Regions from separate parts of the Alcanivorax sp. HI0044 genome, predicted to be linked through region 1. Evidence: predicted binding sites of a transcription regulator. Region 1 holds the regulator's gene; the other holds the start of a gene.

Region 1 (10,261 bases):
CCGATACCACCTGGCTTTACGGCCCCCGCGTGGAAGATATCGAATACACCATTCGCCACGGCCGCGCGGGCCACATGCCGGCCCATGAAAACCTGCTCAGCAAAGAGCGCATTCATGTAATCGCAGCCTATGTGTACAGCCTGTCCCGGAACGCTGACACCGCGGAGTAATCCGCGGGGCAGCCCTGGTTTCTACAGGCAAGGTGCCACCGCCCATCATTCGTAGCAGTGAAGGGATGCCGGCGGCGCAAAGGTGTTAGCGGAGAGTAGTATGTCGGACCCCAAGCGCATCAAGGTCACGGATGCCACCGATGGCGGCAGCGTGAGCTTGTACAGCAAGCGCGAGCGCATTCAGGTTAAATCCGTTTCCGGACGTTTCCAGTTTATCCGCGACGTCACCATTCTGGCGACCATGGGCCTTTACATGATCCTGCCCTGGGTGCGCTGGGACGGCCAGCAGGCGGTTCTGTTTGATTTGCCGGGGCGTCAGTTCCGTATTTTTGGTGCCAGCTTCTGGCCCCAGGACTTTCTGTTGCTGTCCTGGATCCTGATCCTGGCCGCATTTGCCCTGTTCTTTGTTACCGTGCTGGCGGGCCGCGTCTATTGTGGCTACGTCTGCCCGCAGACCACCTGGACCCGCTTCTTTCAGTGGATCGAGTTCTGGTGTGAAGGTGATCGCCACAGCCGTATAAAGATGGACAGTGCCCCCTGGACGGCAACCAAGATCATGCGCCGTGGCAGCAAGCATGTGCTCTGGCTGATGCTTGCCTTGCTTACCGGCATTACCTTTGTCGGTTACTTTTCCCCGATTACGGATTTGACCACCCGCTTGCTCAGCTTCAGCTGGGGTGGCTGGGAGCTCTTCTGGGTGGGCTTCTTCACAGTGGCGACCTACGGCAACGCCGGGTTCATGCGCGAACAGGTATGTCTCTACATGTGCCCCTACGCCCGTTTCCAGAGCGTCATGTTCGACCGCGACACGCTGATCGTGTCTTACGACGAACAACGCGGCGAACCCCGTGGCCGTGGTGCCAAAAAACGCCAGCAGGAAGATACGGTAGTGGAAAAAGGCGACTGCATCGACTGCGGCATGTGTGTTCAGGTCTGCCCCACTGGCATCGATATTCGTGATGGGCTGCAGTATGAATGCATTACCTGCGCGGCCTGCGTGGACGCCTGTGACGACGTCATGGATCATATCGGCAAGCCACCCGGGCTGATTCGCTACACCACCGAAAACGCCCTGGAAGGCTTTAAGACTCGCATTCTGCGCCCCCGACTCATCGGCTATGGCGCCATCCTCATCATCATGGGCAGCCTGTTTATGGGCACCTTGTACAGCCGTGTGCCACTGCAGGTCGATGTGATTCGAGACCGGAATCAGCTCTACCGCACCGCCAGCAGTGGCGAAGTGGAAAACATCTATCGGCTGGAAATTCAGAACAAGGGCCAGCACAGCCACCGGTATGTGCTCACCATGAAAGGTCCGGATGGCCTGCGCATGAAGAACCGCACTGAATTCACCCTCGACGGCGGCAAGAAACTGTCTTTGCCGGTGACAGTGAGCTATGACCCTTATGAGGTGGAAATGGAATCCGCGCCGATCTGGTTTACGGTAACGGCACTGGATGATCCTGACCTGGAGAAACGCCATGAATCCCGATTCATTGCCCCAGGGCGATGAGCTTCCCTGGTACCGCTACCCTTTTTTATGGCTGGCAATCCTGCTGCCCGCCACATCGGTAGTCGGCGGCCTAACGCTGCTGTATATCGCCATCGTTAATGCCGACACGCCCGTGGTAGACGAATGGTACAAGGAGGGGCGAGCCATCAACCGCTCCGTGGAGCAGGAGCGTCTTGCGGCGCGCCTGGGTATTCGCCTTGAACTGGGCCAGGTGGGCGCTGGCATTCAGGCGCGCCTTAGCAGCGAGGCGGGCATTCCCATGCCCGACACCCTGAACGTCTCCCTGCGCCACCCGACGCTCCCGGAACGGGATGTCACCCTTGCCCTGGAACATATTGAAGGCGCCCTGTACCGCAGCGACGGCACCCTGCCCCATGATGGTCGCCGTGCCGCCACGGTGACCGCCTCCGGCGATCACTGGCGCCTGCATCAGACTGTCATGGCGCAAGGCGACAACCTGATCCTGGGGAAAACCGCCACACCATGACTTCTGCCTGCTGGCATTGCAGTAACCCGGCTCCCGCCGGCGCCTTCCCCGCGCAAACGCCTGACGGCCCCCGTGATGCCTGCTGCCCGGGATGCGCCGCCGCCATAGAAACCATTTATGGCTTGGGCCTGGATGACTACTACCAGATGCGCCAGGATGCCGCGCCACAGCCTGACGATCAGCGCCAAGCGCTGGATTGCGCGCTTTTTTCTGTGCCGGAATTGATCGCCCCGCACCTCACCAGCCTTGCTGATGGCCAACGCCTGAAACTGCAGCTGGGTGGGCTAACCTGTGCCGCCTGCAGCTGGTTGATCGAAAAAACGGTGAGCCAACAGCCCGGCGTGCGGCGCAGCAGCGTCAACCTGGCCAGCATGACACTGACCGTGGACTACAGCGGCCAAGCTGAGGCCAGCCAGACCGTACAACGGATTCAGGCACTGGGCTACACGGTGACTCTGCCCGGCGACCCTCGCGCCCGGACCGACGAACAACGTGCGCATAAGCAATTGCTGGGCCGGTTGGCACTGGCCGGGCTGGGCGCCATGCAGGCCATGATGTACTCCACCGCCCTGTATATCGGCGTGTTCGACGGCAAAGACGCGCTTTACGAATGGGTGTTCCGGCTGGCCAGTTTCGCCGTGGCCACGCCGGTGGTGTTCTACTCCGGTTTGCCGTTTTTCCAGGGAGCCTGGCGCGGCCTCAAGCAGGCACGCCTGACCATGGATGCGCCCATCGCACTGGCACTGCTGCTGGCCTGGGCCGGCAGCCTGGTGATGATGGCCACCGGAGGCAGGCACGTCTATTTCGATTCCGCTGCCATGTTTGTGTTCTTCTTGCTGGCCAGTCGCTGGTTGGAGCAGCGTCAGCGCATGACGATCCAGCAAGCTTACCGGCGAGTCAGCGATACCCTGCCCCAGGCCGTACGCCGCCTTGATGGGCAGCAGATAGCGCACTGGATCAGCGCCCGCCAGGTGGCCAAAGGAGATCGCCTGCAGCTAATACAGGGTGACATTATTCCGGTGGATGGGATCCTTATCGAAGGCCGCGGTGCTTTCGACGAATCGGCACTGAATGGCGAGCCTTTGCCGGTAAGCCATGGCATTAATGATCCGGTCCATGCCGGCAGCCGACTGGTGGAAGGCAATATCGTGCTGGAAGCCTCGGGGCCTGCATCCTCCAGCCTGGTGGCAAAAATCGCTGAGCAGGTGGAGCACGCCCAGCACGAACGCGTGGAAGTGGTCAGGGACTGGCAGCGCATCGCGCCGCTGTTTACCGGCGGCATTCTGTTGCTGGCCGCAACGACCTTTATCTGGCACTGGCCCGCCGGCGCTGCCCTGGCGTTTGAACATACCCTGGCAGTACTGGTGGTGACCTGCCCTTGCGCGCTGGCTCTTGCTGTCCCCCTGACCCTGTCATCGACACTGGGCACCGCATTGCGCGAAGGCATCCTGGTTGCCTCACCCCGGCAGCTTCTGCGCTGCACCGCGGTGAAAGGTGTGCTGTTTGATAAAACCGGCACGCTCACCGCTGGCCAGTTTCGTATTGTCGATACAAAGGCAGCCAACAGCACGACGCCGGAGCAGGATCTGTTGGCGATTGCCGCCGCACTGGAGTGGAATAATCCGCACCCGCTGGCAAAGCCCTTTCAGCAATATTCCCGCCACCCCGGTGTCACGGCGCTTCATGCCGACCATACGGGAGTCACTGGCATGCTGCTGGGTAATACATGGCGTATCACCGGTGCGCCGGATCAGGCGCGCCCCGGCACAACCTGCCTGCAGCTGCTTTGCGATAATGAAGTACGGCTTTACGTATGGCTGCAGGACCCAGTTCGCACAGAGGCAAGCGCCGTGGTGAAAGCCCTGACAGGCCTTGGTATCACCTCGCGACTGGCCAGTGGTGACAATGCCCAGGCGGTGAACGCAGTCGCCGATCAGCTGGAAATCCGTGAGCGGCGCTACCAGCAAAAGCCTGCTGATAAAGCCGCATGGCTCGAGCAACTGGAAAGCAGTGCGCCGCAAATGATGATCGGTGACGGCATCAATGATGCCCAGGCCATGGTCGCCGCCTCGGTCTCCGTTGCGACTGGAAATGCGACCAGTCTGGCCCAGCGGGCGGCTGGACTGTTCCTACTTCATGACACGCTCAACGCGGTTCCTGCCCTACCTCGCCTTTCCCGGCTTTGTCAGCGCACCATCCGGCAAAATCTGGCCTGGGCATTGCTTTACAATATCCTTGCCGTCCCGTTTGCTGTCAGTGGTTTGCTGCCGCCCTGGGCCGCAGCGCTGGGCATGTCAGCCAGCTCGCTTCTGGTCACATTCAACGCCACCCGGGTGACTCGATGGAAATTGTCTTCCTGCTGATACCGCTAGCCTTGTTGTTCCTGGCTGGAGCCATTGCTGCCCTCTTCTGGGCGCTGCGCAAGGATCAATTTGATGATCTGGATAACGCGGCCTGGCGAGTTGTGTTCGAAGACAGGGAGCAGCGCAAGCAGGCTAGAACACAGGCGCCAAAAGAACCGCACCACGCTGACAGTTCAGATAAAACAGATAGCACCCAGGATTCACCATCGAGCCCTCGCGATGACCATTGAAGCCCTTGCCTCCCTGATTGCCAGTGCCGCCCTGATCGCCAGTGCCGGCTCCGTCCATTGCATTGGCATGTGCGGAGGCATCAGCAGCGCGCTGACCTTTTCCATCCCGGAAGCCCGGCGTCAGGGGGTGGCCCTGTGGGGGTGGCAGCTGTTATTCGGGCTGGGCCGCGTCGGCACCTACTGCGCCCTGGGTGCATTGGCGGGCCTGCTTGGCGGCACCTTCCTGGCACAACTTCCCGGCCCCTCCATGGCGGTTGGGCTGATACTGTCCGGCCTGTTGATGTTGTTGCTCAGCACGTACCTGCTCGGCCGCGGTGGACTGCTTCAGCGCGTGGAGAGAATTGGTCAGCGTCTGTGGCGGCGACTGCAACCGGTTACCCGCAAGTTGATGCCCGTTGACCACCCGGCAAAAGCCCTGGGGCTGGGGGCGCTGTGGGGGTTTCTGCCCTGCGGACTGATCTATACCGCCTTGGCACTAGCGGCCACTGCAGGTTCGGCCCTGGCGGGGGCGTTGGTTATGCTCTGCTTTGGTGTCATTACGGTGGTGCCAGTCGCAACCACCGGGGTGCTGGCGTCGCAACTACAGCGTTTTCGCCGCGGCGCCTGGCCCGTTCTGGCCGGCGTCCTCACCTTGTGTCTCGCGCTGGTGTTCTTCTGGCAAGCCATGAGCATGATGCAGCATAGCCATGGTGCACACGCCATGCCCTCTCATTCTGCCGCCGAACATGATGTACAAAGGCACAATACGCACCAGCATCACGCCCACCCTTGATCTGGATCAAATAGCGCCGCGCCGGCAGGAGGATAATCAGCCTCACACTGATGTGCGGCCGCAGGAGGCGTCCATGATTCGCTGGAATACATCACTCATTCGGCAGTACGGCGGCCCCGGCCCGCGCTACACATCGTATCCGCCGGCCACCAGTTTTCACGACGACATCAGTGAAGAAGACTTCTGGCTGGCACTGGATGAAGGCAATGTGGCTCGCCGGCCTTTGTCGCTATACATGCACATCCCTTTCTGTGACAGCGTCTGCTATTACTGTGCCTGCAATCGCATTGTCACTGCCAACAAGGCGCGAGGGGCGGAGTATCTGCAACTGTTGAAACGCGAAATCAAACGCAAGGCCACGCGAGTCGACAAGCGACGGCCGGTGACACAGATGCACTGGGGCGGCGGAACCCCCACCTTTCTCGATGACGGACAGCTCACCGAGCTGGTATACGACCTGGCTCGCCACTTCAATTTGCGCGATGACGAACGCAGTGACTATGCCATAGAGATCGATCCGCGCACCGTGGATCAATCCCGGCTGGGATTGCTGCGTGGGCTCGGTTTTAATCGCGTCAGCCTGGGTGTGCAGGATCTGGATCCGCGTGTGCAGAAAGCGGTCAATCGTGTCCAGCCCTATGAGCTGATCCGCGATACCATGGCATGGAGCCGTGACTTTGGTTTTCGCTCTATCAATACCGATCTGATTTACGGCCTGCCCTGGCAGTCTGAATCGAGTCTGGCACGCACGCTGGAGCGGCTGCTGCCACTTCGGCCAGATCGTATCTCCTTGTACAACTATGCCCACCTGCCTTCACGGTTCAAGGTTCAGCGTCAGATCCAGGAGCAAGCCCTGCCCGGCCCGGAAGAGAAGCTCGGCATGCTGACCCGTGCCGGAAAAATGCTTCAGGAGCAAGGCTACCGATATATCGGCATGGACCATTTTGCGCTGGAAAACGACAGCCTGTCCGTGGCACAGAAAAACGGCCTGCTGCATCGCAATTTCCAGGGCTACACCCTGCATGGCGACGCAGACCTTTTGGGGCTCGGCGTGAGTGCGATCAGCCAGCTCGGCAATTTATATGTCCAGAACCACAAGACGCTGGATGGCTGGGGCCGCGACTTGTCGCAGCGCCGTCTGCCGATTGAAAAAGGCTTCATTCTCAATCGCGACGACCAGATCCGTCGGGCGCTGATTATTCAGTTACTGTGCGACCTGTCCGTGGACATGTCCGTATTCAGCGAAACCTGGGGGATTGATTTCCCGGATTATTTTGCGGATGCCCTGTCTGAATGGGTGGCATTTGAGGCGCAGGGATTAGTGGCCATGGAAAAGGATCGGCTGCATATCACCGACAGCGGTCGCCTGGTTAGCCGGGCTCTGGTGATGCCCTTTGACCGCTACACCCGGAAACAGCAGCAAACCCGGTTTAGCCGGATTATTTGACCTTTATTCTACTATTTTCACTCTATACTCTAAGAGTGACGCTTTACGCAGCGATCAACCGGAGTCTGACCGTGTCTCATCATGTTTCCTGCAACGACTGCAGCCTCAGCCCCATTTGCCTGCCCCTGGCAGTGGCCCCGGCACAACTGGACCAGCTGGACCGTATTATCCACCGAGGCCGCCCACTGAAACGCGGCGAGCACCTGTTTCGCGCCACCGACGGATTTGATTCTGTATATGCCGTGCGCTCTGGCGCCCTGAAAACCTATGTGGTCAGCGATGACGGAGAGGAACAGGTCACCGGGTTTTACCTGCCCGGCGAGGTACTGGGCATGGATGGCATCAGTACCGCGCACCATGTTTCCAATGCCAAAGCCCTGGAGACCGCCACGGTGTGCGAGATTCCCTTCTCGCAACTCGAAACGCTGTCCCAGCAGATTCCCTCTCTGCAACATCATTTCTTCCGTTTGATGAGCAATGAAATTCGGGCGGATCGGGAGTTGCACATGCTGCTTGGCAAGAAAAGTGCGGATGACCGTGTAGCCTCCCTGTTGCTGTCACTGTCTGCCAGGCACCAGCGCCGCGGGCTGAGCGATCATTGTTTTCGCCTGCCCATGTCCCGCTACGACATCGCCAATTACCTCGGCATGGCCGTGGAAACCGTAAGCCGTATTTTTACCCGTTTCCAGCAACAGCAATGGCTTCGCGTTACCGGCCGCGATATTGAAATTCTTGATCGTGCCCGCCTGTGCGGCCAGAACCACGATCCCGCTTTGGAGCTCACAGAGTGACAAAACCTGTCGTCGCGATTCTTGACCGTAATCTGAAGGCCGCCCAGCCCGCCCTGAACAAAGCGCAGCGCATCGCGGCTGCGGCCGGGGCGCCGCTCCAAGTCATCGTCAATGCGTATTCTTCCGCTATGGTGCGTGCCGTTGGCCTGGATGCCGAACGCCAGCAGGCGGCCCAGCAACAGATCAGTAAAGCCTGGCACAAACGCGTCGCCGCACTGCTGGGTGAAGATGCAGGCGAGATCCGTGTTCTTTGGGAAAAAGACAGCATGGATGGGTTGCGCAAGGCCATACTGGCGCTGACTCCGTCACTGGTGGTGGTACATACCAGCGACGACAGTGCCCTTCGCCGCCACCTCTTTACCCCAAGGGACTGGCAATTAATTCGCAAGGCGCCCTGCCCGGTGCTTTGCGTGCATAGCAGGGAGTGGAATGCCTCCCCTCGCATTCTTGCCGCGCTGGATCCGGGCACCGGGGAAGCCTCCGATGACCGGCTCTCTGTGCGGGTGCTGGAAGCTGCGCGTCAGCAGGCCGCTCTGCTTGGTGCTGAGCTCACCGCCTGCCACGTGCTCGATGAAATGGATGAAGGCCTGATTATGGTAGCGGGCGAAGCTATTCCGGACTACACCGGCAGCATGGAAAAAGTGCGCGCCTTCCATCGCGATAATTTCTTTAAGTTCGGGGCCGCCCAGGGGCTGGATAAAAGCCAGCTGATCACCCTGAATGGCCCCATTGCCCACAGCTTGGCCAGCTATTGCGACAGGGAAGACGTAGACCTGCTGGTGCTGGGTACCGTGCACCGCAACCTGCCAGAGCGGCTGCTGCTCGGCTCCACGGCAGAGTCCGTGATTACTCGCGTTAACGCGGACGTACTGGTGATCAAACCGGAGGACTTCCAGTCGCCCTGGATCAACAATGACGATGACCAATGACACTCACACTAGAGAGGCTCCATGATGTCAGATAAAAAGGATTTTACCGCCCGCGCCCGTCAGCAGCTTGAGGATTGGGACTACCAGCTGGATCGGCTGTCGGCACGGCTGAACGATTTGCGTGATGAATGGCGCGATGAGGCCCGGGAAAAGCTCAACGAAATGAAAGGCCGGCGCAGCGAGTTCGAGGAAAAACTGGAGCGGCTGGAATCCCATGGCGATGACGCCTGGGATGACATCAAAGCCGGGCTTGAAATCGCCTGGGATGGTCTGAAAACCGGTTTTCTCGCCGCCAAGAGTGAATTCGAAGACAACAAGAAGCACTGAGCACATGAAAACGATGACGCCGGCGCTGCCTGCGTCATCGCCCAAGCCTGTCAGGCGCCCTGCGAAACACCGGCTTCAATGTTGTGGATTCCGCCTGACAATAGCGGTAGCCCGCCACATCAAATTGTTTCAGCTTGCCCGGATCCTTCAATCCTTTTCTGATAATCCAGGCCGCCATCAGGCCGCGCGCCTTCTTGGCATAAAAACTGATAACCTTGTACTTGCCGTTTTTTTCGTCCTGAAAAACGGGCTCAATGATGGTGCCGGCAACGTCCTTCTTCTTCACCGATTTGAAGTACTCGTTGGACGCCAGATTCACCAGGGTATCGGTTTTGGCCGCCTTCATGTCCTTGTTCAGCAAGTCGGTAATGGTGCTGCCCCAGAAGGCATACAAATCCTTGCCGCGAACGTTATCCAGTCGTGTGCCCATTTCCAGCCGATAAGGCTGCATCAGGTCCAGTGGGCGCAGCACCCCATACAAGCCGGAGAGCATGCGGAATCGCGACTGGGCATCGTTGAGCTGGTTGTCTGTGAACGATTCGATGTCCAGGCCGGTATACACATCGCCTTTGAAAGCAAACGCCGCCGGGCGGGCATTTTTCTTGTTGAAGGGGCGAGCCCACAAGGAAAAACGCTCTGCATTCAGATGGGCGATTTTGTCACTGACACCCATCAGGCTGCTGATATCTGCCGGCGAAAGCTGGCGTGCACGCTCAATCAGCACCTCGCTATCGTCAAGCAAGCGGGGTTGCGTGGCTTTCAGTGCCGGTAATTCACTCTCGTAATCCAGCGTTTTTGCCGGCGAGACAACAATCAACATGCCCTTCTCCTTTACATATGCCTGCTGGGATTATATGAATCAGGATAGGTCAGGTCTGCATCTGTGGAGGATAAATGCGCCTATTGCTTGTATTAACTGTGGTTATCGCGGTCTCTGCCCTGTTATGGGGGAGCTGGCAGTGGGGCCGGCGTCCGTTTTTGCTGATCGCCAGTCTGGTGCTGGCCGGATTGATCGTGCTGGCCATCGGTGTCTGGAAAGGCGGCAAGGATGATCAGGTATATTTGCCACCCAAGGGAGTGGAACTGGCCCTTTCGGAAATTCGTGACTCGGAATCCGGCGTGCGGCTTAGCGGCACGGTTCGCAATGAAGGCAAGCAGGATATAGCCGCACTCTCCCTGCAGGCACAGGCGCTGCATTGCCGGTCAGCGGATGATTGTCAGGTCATTTATCA
Region 2 (10,261 bases), on a different contig from region 1:
GTAGAGCTGGGCGATAAAGTTCTTCAGCACTACCTTGTCGAAGAATTCCGGAGAGTTGAATTCGTACAGCAAAGAAAGGCGCTGGGCTGTCTGGTGGGCCAGTTCCCCTAGCTGTTCGGCGGTAAGCATGCCGGACCCATATTGCACCAGCAGCCGGATGGTCAGGTAGTAACGCTCCAAAGAGGGCATTACGGTCTGGCCAAGATGGTCCAGCATGTCGGATTCGTGGGTATGAATCGCGGCACCGTGCAGGCAGTCATTTTCACGGCCGATCAGTTGTTCCTGCTGCAGGACGGTGACGATATTATTGACGGCAGCTGCCAGTTCCTCGTCATCCTGCCAGTGCAGGAAGTACTCGTTACGCAGGAAAGGATAGAGCAGACGCACCATGCTTTGCAGTACATCCATGCTGATGGATCGTGCATTCATTACCAGCGAGCAGATCAGGCCCGGCAGAATGAACAGGTGCAGACTGTTGTTGCGCACGTACGCCATTTGCAGGGCGGTTTTTTCATCGGTGGTAACCACGTCGCCCAGCTTGTGTTCAATACGTTCCAGGAAGTCGTGCTCCAGGCCGTACTCAATAATGGCACTGGCGTCATCGTTGGCTAGTGCCGCGTTGTCACTGTAAGGCGCTTGTTTGAGCAGGGAAATATACAGGTCCAGTTGCTGACGAAGCTGGGCAATATCCATGGTGTGCTTGGGAGAGGCCAGCAACGCCAGGCTGAGCAGATTGACCGGGTTCGCCACAGCGGCAGCATTGATGGATTCGACCACCTCTTGTCCCAGTTCTTCCACCGCATGTTTGAACCAGGGTGGATTGTCACCGGGGGCCACGGTTTCATTGCGCCATTTCGGGTTATGGCCGTCCAGATAGTCCACCAGCTTGATCGGTTCACCGAAGTTCAGGTGCACCTGGCCAAAGTGGCTACGTAGCACGGAGAGTGATTTCATCAATCCGCCCACGGATTCCTTCTGCTTTTTCTTGCCGTGCAATTCACCGATGTATGAGCCGGCCTCAATCACTTTTTCGTAGCCCACATAGACGGGCACAAACGCGATTGGCTTGCGTGAATCACGCAGGAAGCTGCGTACGGTCATGGCGAGCATGCCGGTACGGGGTTTGAGCATACGGCCGCTGCGGCTACGCCCGCCTTCCACAAAATATTCGATGGAAAAGCCACGTGCTGTAATGGTGTGCAGGTATTCGCTGAATACGGCGGCGTACAGGGGGTTGTCACGGAAGCTGCGGCGCATGAAGAAGGCGCCGCCGCGACGCAGAATAGTGCCCACAATGGGCAGGTTCAGGTTGATGCCGGCGGCAATATGCGGTGGTACCAGGCCGTTGCGAAACATCACGAAGGACAGCAGCAGGTAGTCAATGTGGCTGCGATGGCAGGGCACGTAGATAATTTCGTGATCGCCGGCCACCTTGGTCAGGTTGTCCATGTTGTAGAGGCGAATGCCGCCATACAGCCGGTTCCACACCCAGTTCAGAAACAGCTCCAGGGTTCGGATTACGGTGTGGGAGTAGTCGGCCGCAATTTCCATGGCGTAACCGCGAGCCTTGGCTTCCAGCTTTTCTTCACTGACGTCCTGACGCTTCGCTTCAGCGCGAATCACTTCTCGCACCGGTATGGAATCGACCACGGTATTGGTCAGGGTGCGCCGGTGTGACAGGTCGGGGCCGATGGCCGCTTCCTGCTGACGGCGAAAGTGCACCCGCAGGATGCGCGATGCCTTGCGCACGGCCTGGTCGTCTTTCTGGCACTGGTCAACCAGGGTGCGCAGGGACATGGGGCGGCTGAACTGCACGTATAGTTGGCGGCCCTGGGTGATGATGATGAAGAATTTCTTGATAAACCCGGCCGGAGACCAGTTATCCGAAAACAGGATGCGCCACATGGAGTTTTCTTTTTCCGGGCGGCGCCCCCAGAACACGGAGACGGGCACAAGCTGTACATCGGCTTCCGGGTTGGCACGCAGGGCTGCAACCAGTTTTTCCAGCCGGGGAGGGGACACCGCCCGGCGCTGACGGCGGTTACCCAGTTGGCGGCGGTAAAGCTGAAAATAACTGTGGTTGAGGTGGGTTTTTCCCAGTGTCAGGCCGCGCAGGGCAGAAGAGAGCCCCAGCTGCCGGGCGGTCTGGTCCGCCACGGCTGCGTCGGCAGCAGAGCGGTCGCTGAGTACATAGACCACCGGAGTATTGGCAGCAAGCTGCAGTTCCTTGGGATCCGAAGGGAGCGCATTGGCGCGGGTGCACAGGCGTAAAAATACGCGTATGAGGAAGAAGCCTAGTCGATCCAGGCCAAGCCAAGGTGTCATAGTCGGATACAGTTAACGAATGTGAGCCAAGTGTATCGAAAGCCCTGAGCCTGGAACACCAGCGGATATTTCAATTTGTTTCAAAATTGCTGCGACTGGACGACAACGAGCGTATGGCAGGGGCCGGCGCTGATTCGACCTGCTATAATTGTGGGAATTATTCCCCGCCATGGACAGAGTGAAGGAGCCTCCGGTGTCGACACCGCAATCCGGTATTTTTGACCGCAGTTATGCCCATCATGGGTTTTTCGAGTTCAGTCTTGGCAGTGGCCACAAGACCGAGTCATTGCGCCAGGCCCTGCGTGATCTGGTTGCGCTGAAGAGTGAAAAGACGCCGGTTTTACTGGGTTTCGGGCCAGATCTCTGGGCCTGCTTTGATTCGCGCTTCAGTTTTCCGCCTTTTTCTTTGGAGGGGCACATTCCGGCCACCCAGGGGGATTTGTGGGTGTGGGTGCAGGCCCGGGAGGCGGGAGACCTGTTCGATACCAGCATGCTGGTACGCCAGGCGGTGGGTGACCTGCTCGCGACCCAGCTTGAGCTAACCGCCTTTGTGTACCACGACATGCGCGATTTGACCGGTTTTGTGGATGGCATCGGCAACCCCACCGGGGAAAAGGCGGAACAGGCGACTTTTATCGCTGAGCCGCACCCCGGCGCGGGCGGTAGTTGGGTGCTGACCCAGAAATGGATTCATGACCTGGGCAAGTTCAACCGGTTACCGGTCAGTGAGCAGGAAAATGTGTTTGGCCGGACCAAGGAAGACGCCGTGGAGTTCGATGATGAGCGCATGCCCGCAGATGCCCACGTAGGACGCGTCGATGTCGACCGGGATGGTGTAGCGCAGAAAATGTGGCGGCGGTCGGTCCCTTACGGTGACAGCGGCCAGCATGGCCTGTATTTCCTGGCGTTTTGTTGCGAGCTGGACCGTTATGATTTTCTGCTGCGACGCATGTATGGCATTGCGGATGACTCAGTGAAAGATCGGTTGCTGGAATTTACCCGGCCGGTGATGGGCTCCTGGTGGTATGCCCCGTCCCAGGATTGGCTGGATGCGCTCTGATTCAGCGTATATTGGGGGCGTACCATGAAGAGCTGTGTTTCTGGTCCTTCGCTGGCCTGTTTGTTGGCGCTGCTGGCAGGGTGTGAAACCGGTGGCACCCAGGTGGTGCAGTCCTATCCGGGGCAGTTTGGTGTGTTTTGCCCGCAGTGGAGCGAATGCCTTAATGCGGCGCAGCGGGCCTGTGGTGGGGTGGGGTATACCATCGAGCGGGCGGCCCCGGAAAAAGGGGAGCTGGAAGTCATCTGCCAGGGTGGCAATCGTCGACAGGAACCCTCGGCAAGTACACCGGAGCAGTTGCGCGAGCGCTGCCTGCAATCGCCAGACTATCCCTGCTGAGTCCCTGCCGAGCGCTACAAAGCGAAAGCGTATGACGAGCAGGGTGCCTGGCGTCAGTCTTTCCCGTTCTGTGTGTCGTCGTCGCCGGAATCCAGCCAGATAAACAGGGCAAAACTGCCCGCAAAGACCAGAATGCCGGCAATCACGGCGATTCCTGCCAGAACCACGCTGTCCATATACATAAAAAATCCTCCCGGAGCCTGTCTCGGTAGCATGACAGGTTCCGGGAGGATAGTGATGATGCAGGTCAACATTTGCCACCGGAAGCCGGTAGCGACACAGACCTAGTCGCCGGTTTTCCAGCCGGTGAACATTTTCTTCACCAGGAAGGGCGTGAGCTTCAATGAGGCGCCGAGCCACTGGCCAACGCTGGACGGGAAAACGAACAGCAGGGCGTTCTTGATGCCGTTGTAGGTGGCTTGATCAAACGGGTACCAGAAAATATTGCGTTTGGACGGCAGAATATCCCAGTTCACCACTTTCGCCTGCGTCATTTCTTCCAGCCCTTCCGGGCCATGGGTGCGGCCAATGCCGGATTCCTTCCCGCCACCCCAGGGGGTTTCGGACAGGCCGTGGCTGTAAAGATGATCGTTTACGGTGGTAACCCCGGATTGCAACCGGGCGGCAATGGCTCGGCCGCGTTTGTTGTCTTTGGTCCACACCGAGGAGGTCAGCGCCAGATGCGAATCGTTGGCTTTGCGAATGGCCTCTTCTTCATTGGCCACACGTTGTACTGCGATCAACGGGCCAAAGGTTTCATCGCACATGGTAAGCATGTCGTCGGTGACCTGGGTGAGCAGGGTGGCGGGGAAGAAGAAGCCGTTTTCCACATTGCCCACCGGGCGTGACTGGGCTTCGATGCGGGCGCCTTTGGCCAACGCATCTTCCACGTGTTGCTGCACGGTGCGCAGCTGACCGGCCGTGGTCAGGCTGCCGATATCCACATCAAAACTGTTGCAGCCGATGCCGTGGCGCAGTTGGCGAGTCTTCTTGGCCAGCAAGTCCACGAATTGGTCGTACACCGCATCCACCACATAGACGCGTTCCACGCCGCCACAGCTTTGCCCAGCATTCTGGTAGCCGGCCCAGGCGGCGCCGTTGGTGGCACGCTCCAGATCCGCGTCTTCCAGCACCAGCATGGGGTCATTGCCGCCCAGCTCCAGGGAAACCGGTGTCAGCGTTTGCGCGGCCTGGGCCATCAACGTTTTGCCCGCAGGTACCGAGCCGGTGAAGAACAGCTTGTCGATGCCGTTATCGAAAAAACCGGTGGCCACTTTGGAACCAGAGCCGACGATGTGTTGGAACAGGCCTTGGGGAAGTTCGCCGGCCGCGACGATTTGTTCGATGGCGCGGCCTACCGCCGGAGTGGCGGCGGCCACTTTCAGCATCACGCCATTGCCGGCCATCAGGGCCATGACGATTTCGCCGAAGGGAATCGACAAGGGGTAGTTCCAGGGGCTGATGATGCCCACCACGCCCAGTGGCACGCGCAGCATGTGGGTGCGCTTGTTGAAGAACAGGATGCTGCCAGCAGGGCGGTTACGCTCTTTCAGGTAATGCTCGGCGTTTTTTGCATACCACTTGCAGGCCAGGGCACAGGGCAACACTTCGGTGGCCAGGGCATCGGTGAGGGTTTTGCCGTTGCTTTCGCTGACGGTGCGCGCCAGATCATCCGCACGATCGACGATGTAGCTGCGCATCATCTGAATATGGCGAGCCCGTTCCTTGAAGGATTTGGCCGCCCAGATGGCTTGTGCCTCGCGGGCCTTGGCCAGCATTTGAGGCAAGGCGTCCAGGTTGGTTTCGCTCAGTTCGGCGACGGCGGTGCCAGTGGCGGGGTTGGTATCGACCACCACCTTGGCGGTCAGCTTTTCTTGTGCAGTCATGTGAAGGGGACTCCATCACGGCAGGCCGCAGTGGGCGGCCCGCAGGCTATTCGGGGCGTTAGGGAAACATAGAGTAAACACGCTGGCTAGGGCCTGTCGACAGGAATTTAGGGCGCTCCGGCTAGCGGCTACCTGACGTGTTCGCAGCTGGGGCATCCAGCTCTGCGGTCCCGGCGAGGCGCGCGGCCATCCGCTCGAAGGTCAGGGCGATGCGTTCCACGGCCCCGGCAATCAGTTCCTGGTTCCGCTGCTCCATGTTGCCGGCCTCGGCCATGGCGGTTTTCAGGCGTTCGGAGTCGGCGCGAAAACGGTCATCGCAATGCCCTCGGGCGCAGGCCTGGTAGGCATCCGCCAGGGACTGCTGCCACCGTGCTGCGCTGTCTTGCAGTGCGGGGGACGACTGGGTATTGATACGTCCTTGTACCCATAGGGAAACCTGGCCCAGGTTGAGGCCGGTCAGCCCCAGATCGGTAAAGTGACGGCGTTCTTCGGGCAGGGCCTTGTCACAGATAGTGAGCCAGCGAAGACGATCTGCCATGCGGGCGTTGAAGCCTTCTTCGTTAATACGGTGGCGATGATGGCCAATCATCGCCAGGTCCTGGGCGGTACCGCGAATCAGCCGCCGGCGCAGGCCCGGGCCATTGGGGGGCGTAATCAGCCTGAACATCATGTAGGCGATAAAGATACCACCGGTAATGGCCAGGCCGTTGCTGGCTACGCGGGCCACATCAAAATCCATGGCGTTACCGGGCTGCACCAGGATGATGTACGGAGTGCAGAACCCCAGGCCGTAGGCCAGGGTGGTCGGATTGCTGATGGCCAGTAGCGCCACGAACAGCGGTGCGCCAAGAATCAGGATCAGTAACGGAAAGTCACCGTTGCTCAGGGCCAGCAGGGGCAGGGTGAAAAACAGGGCAACGGGTGCCGCGAGCACTGAGGTGATGGTGGCCCGGCGCAGCACCACATCCGGTTCGGGCAGGCGGGCAAACAGGATGGTGAAGATCACCGGCATGATCATCAACATGATGGCCATGGGGCTGGCTGTGCCGATCCACAGTCCGGCAGCAATCATGAATACCAGGGCGCTGCGAATCCCCACGGCGGCGGCGATCTGCAGGTCACGGTAGGGTTTGAGACCCTGCGGGCGCAGTTGCATGTCCTTGCTGAAATGCAGGGCGCGGTTGGCTTCCAGAGCGAGAATAATGTCGGCGGTCAGGTTCAGGGCGACCTGGAAAAAGCGTCGTTGCAGCGGGGAGGCGTCGTCGTCCTGTTCGCCGCTGGCGGTTCGTAATTGCTGGCGCAGACGCTGTACTTCTTCCATGGCGTCTTCGGCGGACTGGGTTTCGCGCATGCGTTTGAAGGATTGGCGCAGCGATTCGAGCATGTCCTGCAGGGCGGGTGTCAGCAAGTCACTGTGGTTGCGCATCAGGCGGCCGATGACCCGGATGCGGGCGATCAACGACAGGGTCTTGTGGCAGATAACGGTGGCAGCGCGGGCCCTTCCCGGGCCCTGGGCGCCTTCGTAGAGGACGGCGCTGCTGTCATCACTCAGCGGGAAAATGCTTTGCAGCAGGGTGTCTACCTGAATGTGGCGCTGGGAGTGGGTGCCTGCCGGATTGAGTTCCAGTTCCAGGTAGGCAAGGGTTTGGTTGAGGGCGCCACGGGCGTGCTTCTGCAGCAGGTGGCTGACGCGGGCAGGCCACAGCAGGTTGCTGACCAGGGTTGCGCAAACCGCGCCGACAATAATTTCGCTAACACGGGCATTGGCCACATGAAAAATGCCAACGCTGGAGGTCGTGGTGGGGTTGGCGATGGAGATCACCACAATCAGCGTTGCAGTGATGCCGGCCATGGCAAAGCCATAAATGAAATTGGCTTGCCGTACCCAGGCAGAAGCCGCCGCATTGAGGCCGATCCACAGGGTCAGGGCCAACAGTGCCATGAACGGGTAGGGCAGCAAGGTGGCCAGGATCAACAGACCCATGGCGCCGCCCACCAGTGTGCCGCCGATCTGGCACAGGCCCTTTTCAATCACCAGGCCGGTTTCCGGCCGGACCTGCAGAAACACCGCAGAAATAAGCGCCCAGTAGGGCCGCTCAAGCTGCATGAGCATTGCCAGGTAAAGCGCCAGGCTCATGGCAATAATGCCCTTGAGCGCAAAGAGCACGGAATGGCGCTCCGGTGTGAGAATGACAGCCAGGCGGGGCGGCAAAGTCATGGCAGGTCAATCATTGCGTGGTGGGTGCGTCGTGCAGGCGCACGGTGGCGGTCATGCCGGCGGCCAGCAGGATGTCATCAGGGATTGACTCCAGTTCGATGTGCACCGGAATGCGCTGGGCCAGCCGCACCCAGTTGAAGGTCTGCTGTACCTGCGGGAGCAGCTGCCGGTCGGTCTGGGTGTTGGCATTGGCGATGGCCTGACCCACGCTGGTGACTTTTCCCTGCAGGGTGCGCGAGCCATTCATGAGGATCACGGAGGCGTCCTGACCCACGTGCACCAGTGGCAATTTGGTTTCCTCGAAATAACCGGTGACATAGAAACTGTCGGCTTTGACCATGGAAACCACCGGGCTGCCCTGATTGACAAAATTGCCTTGCTGCAGGGTCAGGTTGACGATGGTGCCGTCCGCCGGGGCATGAATGCGAGTGCGCTCAAGATTGATGTTGGCGCTGTCTCGTTCGGCCTTGGCCAGGGCTACATTGGCTTTGGCCAGTTGAGCCTGAATGCTGGCGCTCTCCAGGGCTTCCTTGCTGATGCTGTTATTGCTGCTGCGGTGCAGCTCCTGGCGGCGCTGATACTGGTGCTGGGCAAGGCGCAGGGCTTCCTGCTGGTAGAGCAGCTGGGCGTCGGCCTTGGCCAACGCGGCCTGGTAGCGGGTGTCATCGATGCGGAACAGCGGGTCGCCCTGGCTGACGCTCTGATTGTCTTCAATGTTGAGTTCACGGACCCAGCCGGAGACATCTGGCGACAGGGTGATGATTTCTGCCCGCACTTTGCCGTCCCGGGTCCAGGGCGCGTAAAGGTAGTAGTTCCATACCCAGTTGCCGGCGATCAGGGCCAGGATGACCAGAACGACGGTGACCAGAATTCGAAGCGATTGTTGCATGGCGCGTCCTTGTGTCAGTCAGCTCAATAGCCGCAGTGAAAGAGCAACAAAACAGACGAACAGGGAAAGGTAGAACCAGGCACCTTTCCAGACTTGGCGATGCCAGCCCAGCTGTCTCAGCAGCAGGTAAGTCATCAGGGTAAGCGCCAGTGCCAGCAGCACCAGTAATACCATGGGGCTGAACAGCATGCCGCCCACGGGGATTTCATGCAGCCACATGGTGCCTTCCGATCCGTGATGGAGCTTTTATAGTAGGGGCAGTTTGCCTGAATTTGTAGCAGGCTGCTGCGCCTGCCTGATACGTCCACGTTTTGGGTCAGGGCATTCAGGCAGAAGCGCCGGGGATATTTATACTGAGGTCATCAGGTGCTGGAGCAGCCGCTGATAGATCTGCGTCAGGGTGTCCAGTTCGCTGATGCTGGTGTGCTCGTCCACCTTGTGGATGGTGGCGTTGGTGGGGCCCAGCTCCACCACTTGCGTGCCGGTGGGGGCGATAAAGCGGCCATCGCTGGTGCCGCCGGCGGTGGACAGTTCGGTGTCCAGCTCGGTGACATCGCGGATGGCATTGACGGCCGCGTCCACCAGAGCGCCGCGGTCGGTGAGAAACGGCTGGCCGGACAGGGTCCATTGCAGATCATAGTCCAGGCCATGTTTGTCAAAGATGGCTCCGGTGCGCTCGCGCAGAATGGCGTCGGTGAGCTCAGTGGAGAAACGGAAATTGAAAATGATTTCGCAGGTGCCGGGAATCACGTTGGTGGCACCGGTGCCGCCGTTGATGTTGGAAATCTGGAAACTGGTGGCAGGAAAAAAATCGTTACCCTGATCCCACTCGGTGGTTGCCAGTTCCGCCAGTGCCGGGGCCACATCATGTACCGGGTTGCGGGCCAGATGCGGGTAGGCCACATGGCCCTGGATGCCTTTTACGGTGAGCCTGGCGCCCAGCGAGCCCCGGCGACCGTTCTTGATCACGTCACCGACAATGTTGGTGGATGACGGCTCCCCAACCAGACAGTAATCCATGTGTTCCTGGCGAGCCTGCAGGTGTTCCACCACCTTGACGGTGCCGTTAACCGATGGCCCTTCTTCGTCGGCGGTGATCAGAAAAGCCAGGCTGCCGTTATGGTCCGGGTGGGCGGCGATAAAGTCTTCCATGGCCACCATCATGGCGGCGATGGAGCCTTTCATGTCGGCGGTCCCGCGCCCGTACAGCAGGTCGCCTTCCTCGGTGGGGGTGAACGGATCGTATTTCCAGGTGGCGACGTCGCCGGTGGGCACCACATCGGTATGGCCGGCGAAAGCGAATACCGGCCCCTGCTTGCCGCGACGGGCCCACAGGTTGCGCACTTCCCCGAACCACAGGGTTTCACATTCGAATCCCAGCGCTTCGAGCTTTTCGATCATCCAGTCCTGACAGCCTTCGTCTTCAGGCGTGACGGACGCGCGGCGGATGAGTTCCTTGGTGTAGTCGAGGGTGCGGGACATGGGTATTCCAGTATCGGTGATTCGAAGCCGCTGTAGGAGCACCTCTCGAGGTGCGAACCGGTTTG

The links. The regulator FNR, encoded in region 1, switches genes on or off when oxygen is low (the NO sensors DNR and NnrR bind a similar motif). The targets are predictions, from matches to a motif close to TTGATNTANATCAA.
Region 2: the regulator FNR is predicted to act here: its motif matches at 3,959-3,972, upstream of ccoM (cytochrome c oxidase subunit CcoM).

What each region holds. Positions count from the first base shown of each region.
Region 1 covers NZ_LWEZ01001184.1:7,085-17,345, forward strand. The annotation lists gene ccoP (cytochrome-c oxidase, cbb3-type subunit III) at 1-170, shown strand, start outside; gene ccoG (cytochrome c oxidase accessory protein CcoG) at 271-1,683, shown strand; gene A3730_RS15735 (FixH family protein) at 1,652-2,170, shown strand; gene A3730_RS15740 (heavy metal translocating P-type ATPase) at 2,167-4,533, shown strand; gene ccoS (cbb3-type cytochrome oxidase assembly protein CcoS) at 4,512-4,763, shown strand; gene A3730_RS15750 (sulfite exporter TauE/SafE family protein) at 4,753-5,535, shown strand; gene hemN (oxygen-independent coproporphyrinogen III oxidase) at 5,609-6,982, shown strand; gene fnr (fumarate/nitrate reduction transcriptional regulator Fnr) at 7,018-7,773, shown strand; gene A3730_RS15765 (universal stress protein) at 7,770-8,702, shown strand; gene A3730_RS15770 (hypothetical protein) at 8,724-9,029, shown strand; gene yaaA (peroxide stress protein YaaA) at 9,064-9,849, opposite strand; gene A3730_RS15780 (hypothetical protein) at 9,924-10,261, shown strand, end outside.
Region 2 covers NZ_LWEZ01000225.1:27,618-37,878, reverse strand. The annotation lists gene plsB (glycerol-3-phosphate 1-O-acyltransferase PlsB) at 1-2,325, opposite strand, end outside; gene A3730_RS02880 (Dyp-type peroxidase) at 2,519-3,385, shown strand; gene A3730_RS02875 (hypothetical protein) at 3,410-3,721, shown strand; gene ccoM (cytochrome c oxidase subunit CcoM) at 3,775-3,903, opposite strand; gene A3730_RS02870 (aldehyde dehydrogenase family protein) at 4,006-5,607, opposite strand; gene A3730_RS02865 (FUSC family protein) at 5,729-7,825, opposite strand; gene A3730_RS02860 (HlyD family secretion protein) at 7,836-8,714, opposite strand; gene A3730_RS02855 (DUF1656 domain-containing protein) at 8,733-8,933, opposite strand; gene dapE (succinyl-diaminopimelate desuccinylase) at 9,063-10,196, opposite strand.